DNA from 3 places in the Mesorhizobium sp. LjNodule214 genome. Region 3 is predicted to be linked to each of the others. Evidence: riboswitches for the same ligand, from Rfam matches in the RefSeq annotation. Region 3 holds a riboswitch; each other region holds the start of a gene.

Region 1 (4,256 bases), on a different contig from region 3:
GGCGCATGTTGCGCTTGCGCCGCGCCGTCACGCCGTAGCGCAGCCAGTGCTCCTCGCGCACGATCTGGCGGCCGAGTTTGTGCTGCTCGCGCTCTTCCTCTTCCAGAACCTGGTCGCGCCATTCCTCGAAATGGCCAAAGCCCTTGTCCAGCCGCCGGGTTTGGCCGCGGTCGAGCCAGACTGTGGCGCGCGAGACGCGCTCGAGAAAACGGCGGTCATGCGAGATGAGGATCAGTGCCGACGAGGTGCGGGCAAGCTCCTCTTCCAGCCACTCAATCACCGACAAATCGAGATGGTTGGTCGGCTCATCAAGCAGCAAGATGTCGGGCTCGGGCGCCATGACGCGGGCGAGTGCTGCGCGCCTTGCCTCGCCGCCGGAGAGATCATTCGGCTTCTCCTCGCCGGTGAGGCCGAGGTGTTCCATCAGATAGGTGGCGCGGTAGGGATCGTCGGCAGGTCCCAGTCCCGCCTCGACATAGGCGCGAACGTTGGCGAAATCGTCCATGTCAGGCATTTGCGGCAGATAGCGCACGGTCGCCGAGGGCTGGCGGAACACTTCGCCGTCCTGCGGCTCGATCAGCCCGGCGGCGATCTTCAGCAGCGTCGACTTGCCGGAGCCATTGCGGCCGACCAGAGCGATCTTGTCGCCGGCCGAGGCGCTGAGTTCGGCGCCGTCAAGCAGCGGCGTGCCGCCGAAGGTGAGCTTGACCCCGTCGAGATTGAGAAGCGGGGCCATGATCAGCTTTCGGGCAAGGGGTATGGGTGGGCAAGCAGCAGCGCGCGGCCGCTGCCCAAGGCGATTTCGAGCCGGCCCTTGACCTCGTTGGAAATGGTCAACGACGAGCCGAACGCAACCTCGACATGGTCGAGCGGCCATTTGGCGCCGGTGACGCTGAGGCCGGCAAGATCGGAGAAACCAAGCACCGAAAACAGCGTGCCGTCGGCATAGTCGAAACCGGCTTTTCCCGGCAAAAGCGGAGTGCCTTCCTGCGCGCCGCTGGTCAAAAGCACATCCATTCCGCCTTCGGCCAGGCGCACCGCGAGGGCCAGGTGCAGGAAGGCGTGGTCGGCACGCTTGCCGCCAAAGGCGCCGGCGAGAACCAGGCTGGTGGCGCCGCGTTCGAGTGCGGCTGATATCGCCAGTTCGCCGTCGGTCTGGTCTTTCTCGGGCGGAAACACGTGGCGCGGCACGGCGGCCAGATCGGCGGGCAAATCCGCGGGAACGGAATCGAAATCGCCGACCCAGAGTTCGGGCATCACCCCCAGCATCCGGGCATGGCCGATGCCGGCGTCGGCGGCGATGACGCGCGTGCCCTCGATCTGGCGGTCGAGCAGCGGCGTGCGGATGAGATCGCCGCCAAGCAGGATGGTGAATGTGCTCATATCTCGTGGCCCTTACCAGCCCTGCCTGCGAAACGGAAGGCCGCGCCTTAAGTGCGTCGCGTCTTTGGGCAACATGCATTGGATGCCCGGCAAAGTTCCGCTTGCGCGGCTGATCGGCCGGGCCTATGTGTCGAAACGCTCTAACGGGGTGCCGGACGCGATCTTCGCGGACCGGCTGAGAGGCAGTCTCGCCAACCCGCTGAACCTGATCCGGTTTGTACCGGCGGAGGGATTAGACGTTTCGGACAACCCGGCGCCTCAATTCCTTTCACACGAACGAAGGAGGCGCCGATGCGCACGCTTTTACACTCGCTTGTCTCAGCAACAGTCCTCGCGGCATCCGTTTTTGCCGTGTCCGGGCCGGCATCGGCCCAGGAAAAACTCACCGTCTACACCTATGAGAGTTTCACCGCCGAGTGGGGTCCGGGCCCGGTGGTGAAGAAGGAATTCGAAGTCGAATGCGGCTGCACCCTCGACTTCGTCTCGGTCGCCGACGGCGTGGCGCTGCTCAACCGCGTCAAGCTCGAAGGGGCCTCGACCAAGGCCGACATCGTGCTCGGCCTCGACACCAATCTGACCGCCGAAGCCAAGGCTACCGGCCTGTTTGCGCCGCATGGCGCGGTGTCCGACGTCAACGTGCCGGGCGGCTGGAGCGACGACACCTTCGTGCCGTTCGACTATGGCTACTTCGCTGTCGTCTACGACACCGAAAAGTTGAAAGTGCCGCCGAAGAGCCTGAAGGAACTGGTCGAGGGCGATGCAACCGACAAGATCGTCATCCAGGATCCGCGCACCTCGACACCGGGCCTCGGCCTGCTGCTCTGGGTCAAGTCGGTCTATGGCGACAAGGCGCCGGAGGCCTGGGCCAAGCTCAAGTCGAAAGTACTGACAGTGACGCCCGGCTGGAGCGAGGCGTACGGCCTGTTCACCAAGGGCGAAGCGCCGATGGTGCTGTCCTACACGACGTCGCCGGCCTACCACATGGTCGCCGAAAACACCGAGCGCTACCAGGCGGCCGCCTTCGAGGAAGGCGAGTATCTGCAGATCGAGGTTGCTGGCATCACCACGACCGGCGCCAAGAACCCGCTGGCGGAAAAGTTCATGGCCTTCATGACCGGGCCGAAGTTCCAGAATATTATTCCGGAAACCAACTGGATGTTCCCGGCCGGCAAGACCGACAAGACGCTCAACCCGGCCTTCGACAAGCTGGTCAAGCCGACCAAGACCTTGCTGTTCAGCCCGGAAGAAGTCGCGGCCAACCGCAAGGCCTGGGTCGACGAATGGCTGGCGGTGATGAGCAAGTAGGGGTCGGGATGGCGCCGGCGCGTTCGACCGATTCCCGTGTCACCGCCGGCATCGTCGCGCTTGCCGCCATTGCACTGCTGATCGGCGGCGCGTCTGCCGGGCTCATCCTCGAAGGCGCACGCGACCTTTCCGGTGCTGCGTCGGCCTTCGACCCGTACCTCCTGCGTGTCGCCCGCTTCACACTCTGGCAGGCGCTTTTGTCGACGCTGCTTTCCGTCATGCCGGCGCTGTTCGTGGCGCGCGCCCTGTCGCGGCACCCGCGCTTTTTCGGCCGCGGCTTGATCCTGCAGCTTTTCGCCCTGCCGTTGGCGCTGCCGGCCATCGTCGCGGCGCTCGGCATCCTAGCGCTCTATGGCAATGCCGGTTATTTCGCCGGCTTGCTCGGCGACCAGGGCTGGCCGGGTATCTACGGGCTGTCAGGCATTCTCATGGCCCATGTCTTCTTCAACCTGCCTTTGGCCACAAGGCTGTTCCTCGAAGCGCTGGGGACGATCCCGGCCAACCAATGGCGCCTGGCGAGCCAGCTCGGCATGGGCGCAAAACCGGCCTTCCGCCTGATCGAATGGCCGGCGCTACGCGCGGCGTTGCCGGGCATTGCCGGGCTCGTCTTCATGCTCTGCATCACCTCCTTCACCATCGTGCTGACGTTGGGCGGCGGCCCGGCCGCCACGACGCTGGAGGTTGCCATCTACCAGGCGCTGCGGTTCGATTTCGATCCCGCGCGGGCCGTAACGCTAACATTTCTGCAGATCGCTCTGACCTTCGTCGTCGTGCTGGCCTTGATGCGGCTCGGCGCCAACACGGTTGGCGATGCCAATTTGCCGGTGGCGCCGCGACGGTATCTTTCCGCCGGCACGGCCGAGACCGCGTTGAACGTCACCTTGATCTGCCTGGCACTGCTGTTCGTCGCCGGACCGATGGCAGCGACGCTGGCAGCCGGGCTCGGCGCCGATCTCGGCCGGCTGGCGGGCGAGGCTGCCGTGCGACAGGCGACGCTGACCAGCGTCGCGCTTGCCTTGCTGTCGGCACTGCTGGCGGTGGCGCTGTCGCTGTCGCTCATCATGGCGCGGCGGGCACTCGCGCTGATGCGGGGCGCCGGCCCTCGGACGCTGCTCGAACATGCCACTGATACCGGCGCCGGCTTCGTGCTGGTCGTGCCGCCCATCGTCGTCGGTGCCGGCTGGTTCCTTTTGTTGCGTACGGTCAGCGACGTCTTTGCCGTCGCCCCTGTCATGGTCGTTGCCGTCAACGCGGTGATGGCGATGCCCTTCGCCATCCGTGCCGTGCGTCCCGCCTATGATGCGGCAAGCGAACGCCATGAACGGCTTTGCGCGCAACTTGGCATCTCGGGCTGGAGCCGGCTCATTCTGGTCGACTGGCCATCGCTCAGGCGGCCGCTGGCCACTGCCTTTGCCTTCGCCATGGCGCTGTCGCTCGGCGATCTCGGCGTGATCGCGCTGTTCGGCAGCGATTCGGTGCAGACCTTGCCTTATCTTTTGTTGGCGCGCATGGGCAGTTACCGGACGGCGGATGCCGCCGGCCTGGCCTTGCTGCTCGGCTTGGTTTGC
Region 2 (4,256 bases), on a different contig from region 3:
GAACAGCGCACGGCGGAAACGACCGGCGAGGTCCGGCTCGAACTGTGCGATTTCGTTTTCATCGACAGGCCTGTACCCCGACGTGCGACTGGCAAACCGGTCGAGCTCGCCTGCATCGCGCGGCGCGGCCACGACCAGTGTTCCGGCCCGCGTCACCTGCCCGGGCGTTGCCGTATCCCACCAGTCGGCGGCGTCGCGTCCGAGATCGAGCACCGGCTGCTCGGCGCTTTCACGCTCGCACCATGGCGCCAGCATGCCGCCGGCGAACCACGACGCATTGCCGCCGAGGCTAAGTCTCGTCTCGGCAACCGTCACCGCCGCGCCGCGGGTGGCGAGTTCGAAAGCCGCGGTGAGGCCGGCGACGCCGGCCCCTTTGATCAACACCTTCATGATGTCTCATGCGCCTCCGGCATGAGCGGTGCGCCGCTCTCTTCCGCTGGCACGTAGAGATCGCCGCCATCGCGGTATTTCGCCGCCATCGCCGCCATGCCCTCTTTCTGAGCCTCGGCGCGGATGTCGTGGGATATTCGCATTGAGCAGAATTTCGGCCCGCACATCGAGCAGAAATGCGCCAGCTTGTGGGCCTCCTTGGGCAAGGTCTGGTCGTGGAAGGACCGCGCGGTTTCGGGGTCGAGCGACAGGTTGAACTGGTCTTCCCAGCGGAACTCGAAGCGCGCGCGCGAAAGGGCATCATCCCTGGTTTTCGCTGCCGGGTGGCCCTTCGCCAGGTCGGCGGCATGGGCGGCTATCTTGTAGGTGATCACACCAATCTTGACATCGTTGCGATCGGGAAGGCCGAGATGCTCCTTGGGCGTGACGTAGCAGAGCATGGCGGTGCCGAACCAACCGATCATCGCGGCGCCGATGCCTGAGGTGATGTGGTCGTAGCCCGGCGCAATGTCGGTCGTCAGCGGTCCAAGCGTATAGAATGGCGCCTCGCCGCAGACGGCGAGTTGCTTGTCCATGTTCTCCTTGATCTTGTGCATCGGTACGTGGCCGGGCCCCTCGATCATCACCTGGCAGTCTTTTGCCCAGGCGATCTTCGTCAGCTCGCCGAGCGTTTCCAGCTCTGCGAATTGCGCCGCGTCGTTGGCGTCGGCAATCGAGCCCGGACGAAGGCCGTCGCCGAGCGAAAAGGACACGTCATAGGCGCGGCAGATGTCGCAGATTTCGGCGAAATGCTCGTAAAGGAAGCTCTCCCGGTGATGGTGCAGGCACCATTTGGCCATGATCGACCCACCGCGCGAGACGATGCCCGTGACCCGGTCGACGGTCAGCGGGATGTAGTGCAGCCGCACGCCGGCGTGGATGGTGAAATAGTCGACGCCCTGTTCGGCCTGTTCGATCAGCGTGTCGCGGTAGACCTCCCAGGTCAGGTCCTCGGCAATGCCGTTGACCTTTTCGAGCGCCTGATAGAGCGGCACCGTGCCGATCGGCACCGGCGCATTGCGCACGATCCATTCGCGGATGTTGTGGATGTTGCGGCCGGTCGAGAGGTCCATCACCGTATCGGCGCCCCAGCGGATCGCCCAGACCATCTTTTCCACCTCCTCGGCCATCGACGAGGTGACCGCTGAGTTTCCGATATTGGCGTTGATCTTCACCAGGAAATTGCGGCCGATGATCATCGGCTCGCTCTCGGGATGATTGATGTTTGCGGGAATGATCGCCCGGCCGCGAGCCACCTCGTCGCGCACGAATTCCGGCGTGACGAAGTCGGGGATCGCCGCGCCGAAGGCTTCGCCGTCGCGCTCAAGCTTGCCGCGCAGGATCTCGCGGCCGAGGTTCTCGCGGATCGCGACGAACTCCATTTCAGGCGTGATGATACCGGCGCGCGCATAGGCAAGCTGGGTGACCGCCTTGCCTGCCTTGGCCCTGAGCGGCCGGTTACGAATGGGAAATTCCGGCGTCAGGCGCTCGCCGGTGGCGAACCCATTGTCTTCCGGCCGGACATGGCGGCCGTCATAGGCTTCGACATCGCCGCGCGCCGTGACCCATTCGTGGCGAAGCCGGGCAAGGCCCTTTTCGATGCTGGTTTCGAGAGCAGGGTCGGTATAGGGGCCGGACGGATCGTAGACGGTGACGGGCGGCTCCCCGGCCGTCGGATGGACTGAGATTTCGCGCATCGGCACTTTGATGTGCGGATGGAGGACGCCGGACTTGTGGATCTTCCGCGAGGCGGGCAGTGGTCCCGTCGACACGGCGGGGGTGAGGGCATTCATCGTGAGGCTCCTTTGCTCATGCATTGGAGACCCAGTTCTGTGCCGGAAGGATGAAAAGACGCTTCTGTCGACCTGCCGAAACAGGATCTCGGGCGTAAACTCCCGCAAAGCGCTTGCACCGTCCCTACGCCAGTATGAACTGGATCAGGTTCAACGGGTCACTGCGCCGCGAAAGCCAGCAGTATCTCAGCCCCTTGCCGGGACTCCCCTGGTGAATGCATCGAATTGAACGGGCCGGCGCTGTCTTGTCAAGCGCATTCGGCCCGCTGCGGTGATAGGCGACCAATCAAACGCAGCGGAAATGCACGCGCGGGTATGGAGAGCAAGTCACGCCCCGGAGACCAGGGCGGGAATGGCCAAAGCCTCATTCGCCTCGTCAAGGACGGAAAAACTGTACCGGCCGTGCGTGTCAAGATCGACCGAGTAGCTCAGGCGGTCGCGTATGTGGTTGTCTTGGTCGAACGTGACGATCCGCGGCTTCAGTGCGGTGATCCGCGCTTCGTCCACGTAGAGGGAGTTGCAGACGATGATTTGGTCGCCGGGCTGGCAGGTGCGGGCGGCCGCACCATTGAGGATGCAGCATCGTGAGCCGCGCTCGCCGAGAATGACATAGGTCGAAATCCGCGCACCGGAATTCTTGTTCCAGATCTCCACGAACTCCATGGGCAGGATCCCCGCTGCTTCACAGTGGTCAGGGTCCAGCGTTATCGATCCATGGTAATTGAGGTTCGCTTCGGTGACATGGATGCCGTGCAGCTTGCCGGCGACTATTTTTCGCATTGGTCCGGTGCCCTATTCGTGTCGAGAAGAAGTCATTCAGCTGCCGACGGCCAGGCTCGACGGTCAAAGCTCACGGTAGTCGAGCCCGATGTCGAGGATCGGCGCACTGTGGGTCAGCCAGCCGATGGAAATCAGATCGACACCGGTCGCGGCGACGGCTGACGCCGTATTGACGGTGATCCTGCCTGACGCCTCGGTGATTGCCCGGCCGGCAACCATGGCCACCGCCTGCCGCAACGCGTCGACCGACATGTTGTCGAGCAGCACTGCGTCGGGGGCGAGAGGCAAGGCTTCCTCCAACTGGGCCAGCGTATCGACCTCAACTTCGATCTTGACGAGATGGCCGGCGCCGGCCCGCGCCCGCTCGATGGCGGGGCGAATTCCGCCGGCGACGGCGATGTGGTTGTCCTTGATCAGGATGGCGTCGTCGAGGCCGAAACGGTGATTGGCGCCGCCGCCGGCGCGCACGGCGTACTTTTCGACCGCCCGCAATCCAGGCGTCGTCTTGCGTGTGCAGACGATCTTCGCAGCGTGGCCCCGAACAGCCGCGACGACCGATGCGGTCGCCGTGGCGATGCCGCTCAAATGACAAAGAAAATTGAGCGCCGTCCGTTCCGCCGTGAGTATGGCGCGGGCCGGACCGCTCACCGAGGCAATGATCTCGCCTTGCGCGACGGCGATACCGTCAGGCAGATGCACTTTCACGTCGACGCTCTGGTCGATGAGCCGGAAGGCGAGCGTCGCCAGATCGAGCCCGGCGACAGTTCCGGCCTGACGCGCAGTCAGCACTGTTGTCGCATGATGATCTTTCGGTACGACGGCGTCGGTGGTCAGGTCGCCGGCCCTGCCAAAGTCTTCGAGGAGCGCTGCCCGCACCAGAGGCTCGAGCATGATTGCGGGAAGTGGTGAGAGATGCATCACAGGACACTTTCCAGCGTTGGGGAGAATGCGAGGTCCCGCGCTGCCGCCACTGCCGCGTTGAGCGTGATTTCGGAACGGCGGGCGACAGCTGCATGATGCGGAAAGTCCGACCGGAAATGAGCACCGCGGCTTTCCCGGCGCAGCAAGGCGGCAATGGTGATCATCAATCCAATGGCCGCGGGACCGGACGCCGCGTCGTGCCGCTGCAACAGCGGCAGCAAGGCCCGCGCGGCCTCTTTCAACCCTTCGCCATCTCGCATGACGCCGAGGGCACGCGACAGGAGAGGGCGCACAGGCCTTGGGTCCGGCGTGGGCAGGTCAGGTGCCGTCGCT
Region 3 (4,256 bases):
ACCACGTAGAGCGGAAAGCGCGGATGAAGCAGACGGACCGGGCGCGACAGCGAGATATCAGACGTGCGCAGGATCAGCATTTCGCCACGAACGCCACGCAGCCTGTCATCGGCTGCTGCCAATCCCGTGCAGTCGATCTGACGATCGAAACCGGAAACATGCCCGGCGTCGGCGCCAAAGTGGAATTCGACACCCATGGCTGCGAGCTTGCTATGAAGTGCCGCCATCGCCTGGCGCGGGTCGAGATGGGCCTCGCCGGGGAAGAGCAGTCCGCAGCGGAAGCGGCCGGCGAGGTCGGGCTCCAGGATCGCGGTTTCGTCTTCATCGACACGCCGATGCCCCGACGTGCGACTGGCGAACCGGTCGAGCTCGCCAGTGTCACGCGGCGCGGCCACGACCAGTGTTCCGGCCCGTGTCACCTGACCCGGCAGTGCCGCATCCCACCAGTCGGCGGCGTTGCGTCCGAGATCCAGCACCGGCCGCTCGGCGCTTTCACGCTCGCACCATGGCGCCAGCATGCCGCCGGCGAACCACGACGCATTGCCACCAAGGCCGTGCCGGATCTCGGCGACTGTGACCGTCGCGCCGCGGGCGGCGAGTTCGAAGGCCGCGGTGAGGCCGGCGACGCCGGCCCCTTTGACCAGCACCCTCATGACCGTTCCGGCGCCTCTGGCATGAGCGGTACGCCGGTCTCGTCAGCTGGCATGTAGAGATCGCCGCCCTCGCGGTATTTCGCCGCCATCGCCGCCATGCCCTCTTTCTGTGCCTCGGCACGGATGTCGTGGGAGATACGCATTGAGCAGAATTTCGGCCCGCACATCGAGCAGAAATGCGCCAGCTTGTGGGCCTCCTTGGGCAAGGTCTGGTCGTGGAAGGACCGCGCGGTTTCGGGGTCGAGCGACAGGTTGAACTGGTCTTCCCAGCGGAACTCGAAGCGCGCGCGCGAAAGGGCATCATCCCTGGTTTTCGCTGCCGGGTGGCCCTTCGCCAGGTCGGCGGCATGGGCGGCTATCTTGTAGGTGATCACACCAATCTTGACATCGTTGCGATCGGGAAGGCCGAGATGCTCCTTGGGCGTGACGTAGCAGAGCATGGCGGTGCCGAACCAACCGATCATCGCGGCGCCGATGCCTGAGGTGATGTGGTCGTAGCCCGGCGCAATGTCGGTCGTCAGCGGTCCAAGCGTATAGAATGGCGCCTCGCCGCAGACGGCGAGTTGCTTGTCCATGTTCTCCTTGATCTTGTGCATCGGTACGTGGCCGGGCCCCTCGATCATCACCTGGCAGTCTTTTGCCCAGGCGATCTTCGTCAGCTCGCCGAGCGTTTCCAGCTCTGCGAATTGCGCCGCGTCGTTGGCGTCGGCAATCGAGCCCGGACGAAGGCCGTCGCCGAGCGAAAAGGACACGTCATAGGCGCGGCAGATGTCGCAGATTTCGGCGAAATGCTCGTAAAGGAAGCTCTCCCGGTGATGGTGCAGGCACCATTTGGCCATGATCGACCCACCGCGCGAGACGATGCCCGTGACCCGGTCGACGGTCAGCGGGATGTAGTGCAGCCGCACGCCGGCGTGGATGGTGAAATAGTCGACGCCCTGTTCGGCCTGTTCGATCAGCGTGTCGCGGTAGACCTCCCAGGTCAGGTCCTCAGCAACGCCGCCGACCTTTTCCAACGCCTGGTAAAGCGGCACGGTGCCGATCGGCACCGGTGAATTGCGCACGATCCAGTCGCGGATATTGTGTATGTTGCGGCCGGTCGACAGGTCCATCACCGTATCGGCGCCCCAGCGGATCGCCCAGACCATCTTTTCGACCTCTTCGGCCATCGAAGAGGTGACGGCGGAATTGCCGATATTGGCGTTGATCTTCACCAGGAAATTGCGGCCGATGATCATCGGCTCGCTCTCGGGATGATTGATGTTGGCGGGAATGATTGCCCGCCCGCGCGCCACCTCGTCGCGCACGAATTCCGGCGTGACGAAATCGGGCAGCGTCGCGCCGAAAGGCTCGCCGTCGCGCTGCAGCTTGCCGTGCAGGATCTCGCGACCGAGGTTCTCGCGGATGGCGACGAACTCCATCTCAGGCGTAATGATGCCGGCGCGCGCGTAGGCAAGCTGAGTCACCGCCTTGCCGGCCTTGGCCCTGAGCGGCCGGTTGCGGACCGGAAATTCCGGTGTCAGGCGCTCGCCCACCACGAATCCGTTGTCTTCCGGCCGGACATGGCGGCCATCATAGGCTTCGACATCGCCGCGCGCCGCAATCCATTCATGGCGAAGCCGGGCGAGGCCGTTTTCGATGCTGGTTTCGGCAGTCGGGTCGGTATAGGGGCCGGACGGATCATAGACGATGACGGGCGGTTCACCCGCCGTCGGATGGACGGAAATTTCGCGCATCGGCACCCTGATCTGGGGGTGGATGGCACCGGGCTTATGGATTTTCCGTGAGGCGGGCAGTGGTCCCGTCGATACGGCGGGGGTGAGGGCATTCATTTGAGGCTCCTTTGCTCATGCATTGGAGACCCAGTTCTGTGCCGGAAGGATGAAAAGACGCTTTTGTCGACCTGTTCAAAACAGGTCTTCGGGCGTGAACTCCCGCAAAGCGCTTGCACCGTCCCTACGCCAGTATGAACTGGATCAGGTTCAACGGGTCACTGCGCCGCGAAAGCCAGCAGTATCTCAGCCCCTTGCCGGGACTCCCCTGGTGAATGCATCGAATTGAAAGGGCCGGCGCTATTTTGTCAAGCGCATTTGGCCGACGGCGGTGATCTGCTACCAATCAAACCCAGCGGAAGCGCGCGCACGTATCGAGAGCAAGTCACGCCCAGACGAGCGGTGAAGCGCCCCCAATAAGGCGAGCCCTCATGCGGATTCGGTCCCTTTTCCAGCACGGTGTTTTCGGGGCTTTCCGGAACGAGACTGCTGCCGCCCAGTTGGGTGAGATTGCTATAGATGTCTGTCTTGCTCGTCGTCGGCAATCCTTCCCCTTCGGCTAGACGCCCCGTTTGTTTCCCCAGAGCAGAACATGAAGCTGCGGCAGTACACGCGCCTCGAACCACCTGTCACGGGTCACCTTTTCAACCAGCCATTCCATGCGCCTCATCACACCGGCCATGTCGATGAACGCGTCTTCGTCGCCGGGACGCGGCGGCGTGTGATTGCCGGGCTGCAGATAGACGGGTAATTGCGGGTAGCGCGCCGCGGCGTCTTTGGCATAGGCATAGTCATCATCGTCGAAGACAACGAGCTTGAGCGCCATCTGCGGCTTATCCTGCGCCGCCTCTAAGCAGGCGTCGAACGCGGCCCAATCTGTCGTCATTTCGCTTGAGGGCGGCTTGGGGCTTAATACCAGCACGTCGAGATCCGCGAACCATTGCTTAGACACCGAGCCTTGGGTTTCCAATGCAAAACGGTAGCCCTCACCATGCCCGCGGTCGATCAACTGGCCAAGCGGCTGGATGGCCGGATTGCCGCCCGACAGCGATACCATCACGGGCTGACCGCCGGAAAGCGCAATGACCTTTTGCCAAACCGCGTCGGGAGACATCATCTCCCAATCATGGCGGAAGCGACGGTCCACCGCATGCAGGCTGTCGCACCAGGAACAGCGATAATCGCACCCGCCGGTTCTTACGAACACCGTCGGCAAGCCGATCAGCACGCCTTCGCCCTGAATGGTCGGCCCAAAAATCTCGCTCACCCGGATTCCGGGATGCAACGCGCAAGTCATGGTCGGTATTCCGCCCAGGTTTTCGGCGTCTCGCTCACCCGCACGGCGGAGGTTTCGGGTAGCCGCACCTTGCACCAGTCGTAGAAGTGCCTGGCCAGACATTCCGCTGTGGCATGGTCATGCCCCAGCACGTCGTTAAGATGCCGATGGTCGAACGTCCCATCGATGTAGTGCTTGAACGCCGCCAGATCTTGGTAGTCGCGCACAAAGCCGTGTTCGTCCAGTTCGCCACCTGAAAGCTCCACTACGACGATGTAGTTGTGGCCGTGCAGACGTGCGCACTGATGATCTGGTGGCAAGGAGGTGAGCTGATGCGAGGCCGAGAAGTGGAACTCTTTGGTAATGCGGAACATCACGCGCTCCTTGTCTGGATAGCGTGGAGCCAGAAGTCTGCGTCCTCATAATCTGTCGGGTCGGTGATGCCGGCCAGATCGAATGCTTCGCGCCGTTCGACGCATGTCCCGCAGCGACCGCAATGACGTGCGCCGCCCTTGTAGCAGGACCACGTCGCCTCGAACGGTGTGGCGTACTTTG

Evidence for each region. A riboswitch is a leader RNA that binds a small molecule or an ion and turns the genes downstream of it on or off. The one in region 3 is predicted to bind thiamine pyrophosphate.
Region 1: another riboswitch for thiamine pyrophosphate. It lies ahead of thiB (thiamine ABC transporter substrate binding subunit); the one in region 3 lies ahead of thiC (phosphomethylpyrimidine synthase ThiC).
Region 2: another riboswitch for thiamine pyrophosphate. It lies ahead of thiC (phosphomethylpyrimidine synthase ThiC); the one in region 3 lies ahead of thiC (phosphomethylpyrimidine synthase ThiC).

What each region holds. Positions count from the first base shown of each region.
Region 1 covers NZ_CAXUPE020000001.1:250,334-254,589, reverse strand. Annotated here, with positions in the region: gene ACSQ3Z_RS01180 (ABC-F family ATP-binding cassette domain-containing protein) at 1-739, opposite strand, end outside; gene ACSQ3Z_RS01175 (thiamine diphosphokinase) at 739-1,383, opposite strand; TPP riboswitch at 1,518-1,632, shown strand; gene thiB (thiamine ABC transporter substrate binding subunit) at 1,675-2,688, shown strand; gene thiP (thiamine/thiamine pyrophosphate ABC transporter permease) at 2,697-4,256, shown strand, end outside.
Region 2 covers NZ_CAXUPE020000001.1:2,083,752-2,088,007, forward strand. Annotated here, with positions in the region: gene thiO (glycine oxidase ThiO) at 1-390, opposite strand, end outside; gene thiC (phosphomethylpyrimidine synthase ThiC) at 387-2,222, opposite strand; TPP riboswitch at 2,326-2,442, opposite strand; gene panD (aspartate 1-decarboxylase) at 2,550-3,002, opposite strand; gene nadC (carboxylating nicotinate-nucleotide diphosphorylase) at 3,066-3,920, opposite strand; gene ACSQ3Z_RS09915 (L-aspartate oxidase) at 3,920-4,256, opposite strand, start outside.
Region 3 covers NZ_CAXUPE020000004.1:314,123-318,378, forward strand. Annotated here, with positions in the region: gene thiO (glycine oxidase ThiO) at 1-653, opposite strand, end outside; gene thiC (phosphomethylpyrimidine synthase ThiC) at 650-2,485, opposite strand; TPP riboswitch at 2,589-2,705, opposite strand; gene queE (7-carboxy-7-deazaguanine synthase QueE) at 2,985-3,722, opposite strand; gene queD (6-carboxytetrahydropterin synthase QueD) at 3,719-4,075, opposite strand; gene queC (7-cyano-7-deazaguanine synthase QueC) at 4,075-4,256, opposite strand, start outside.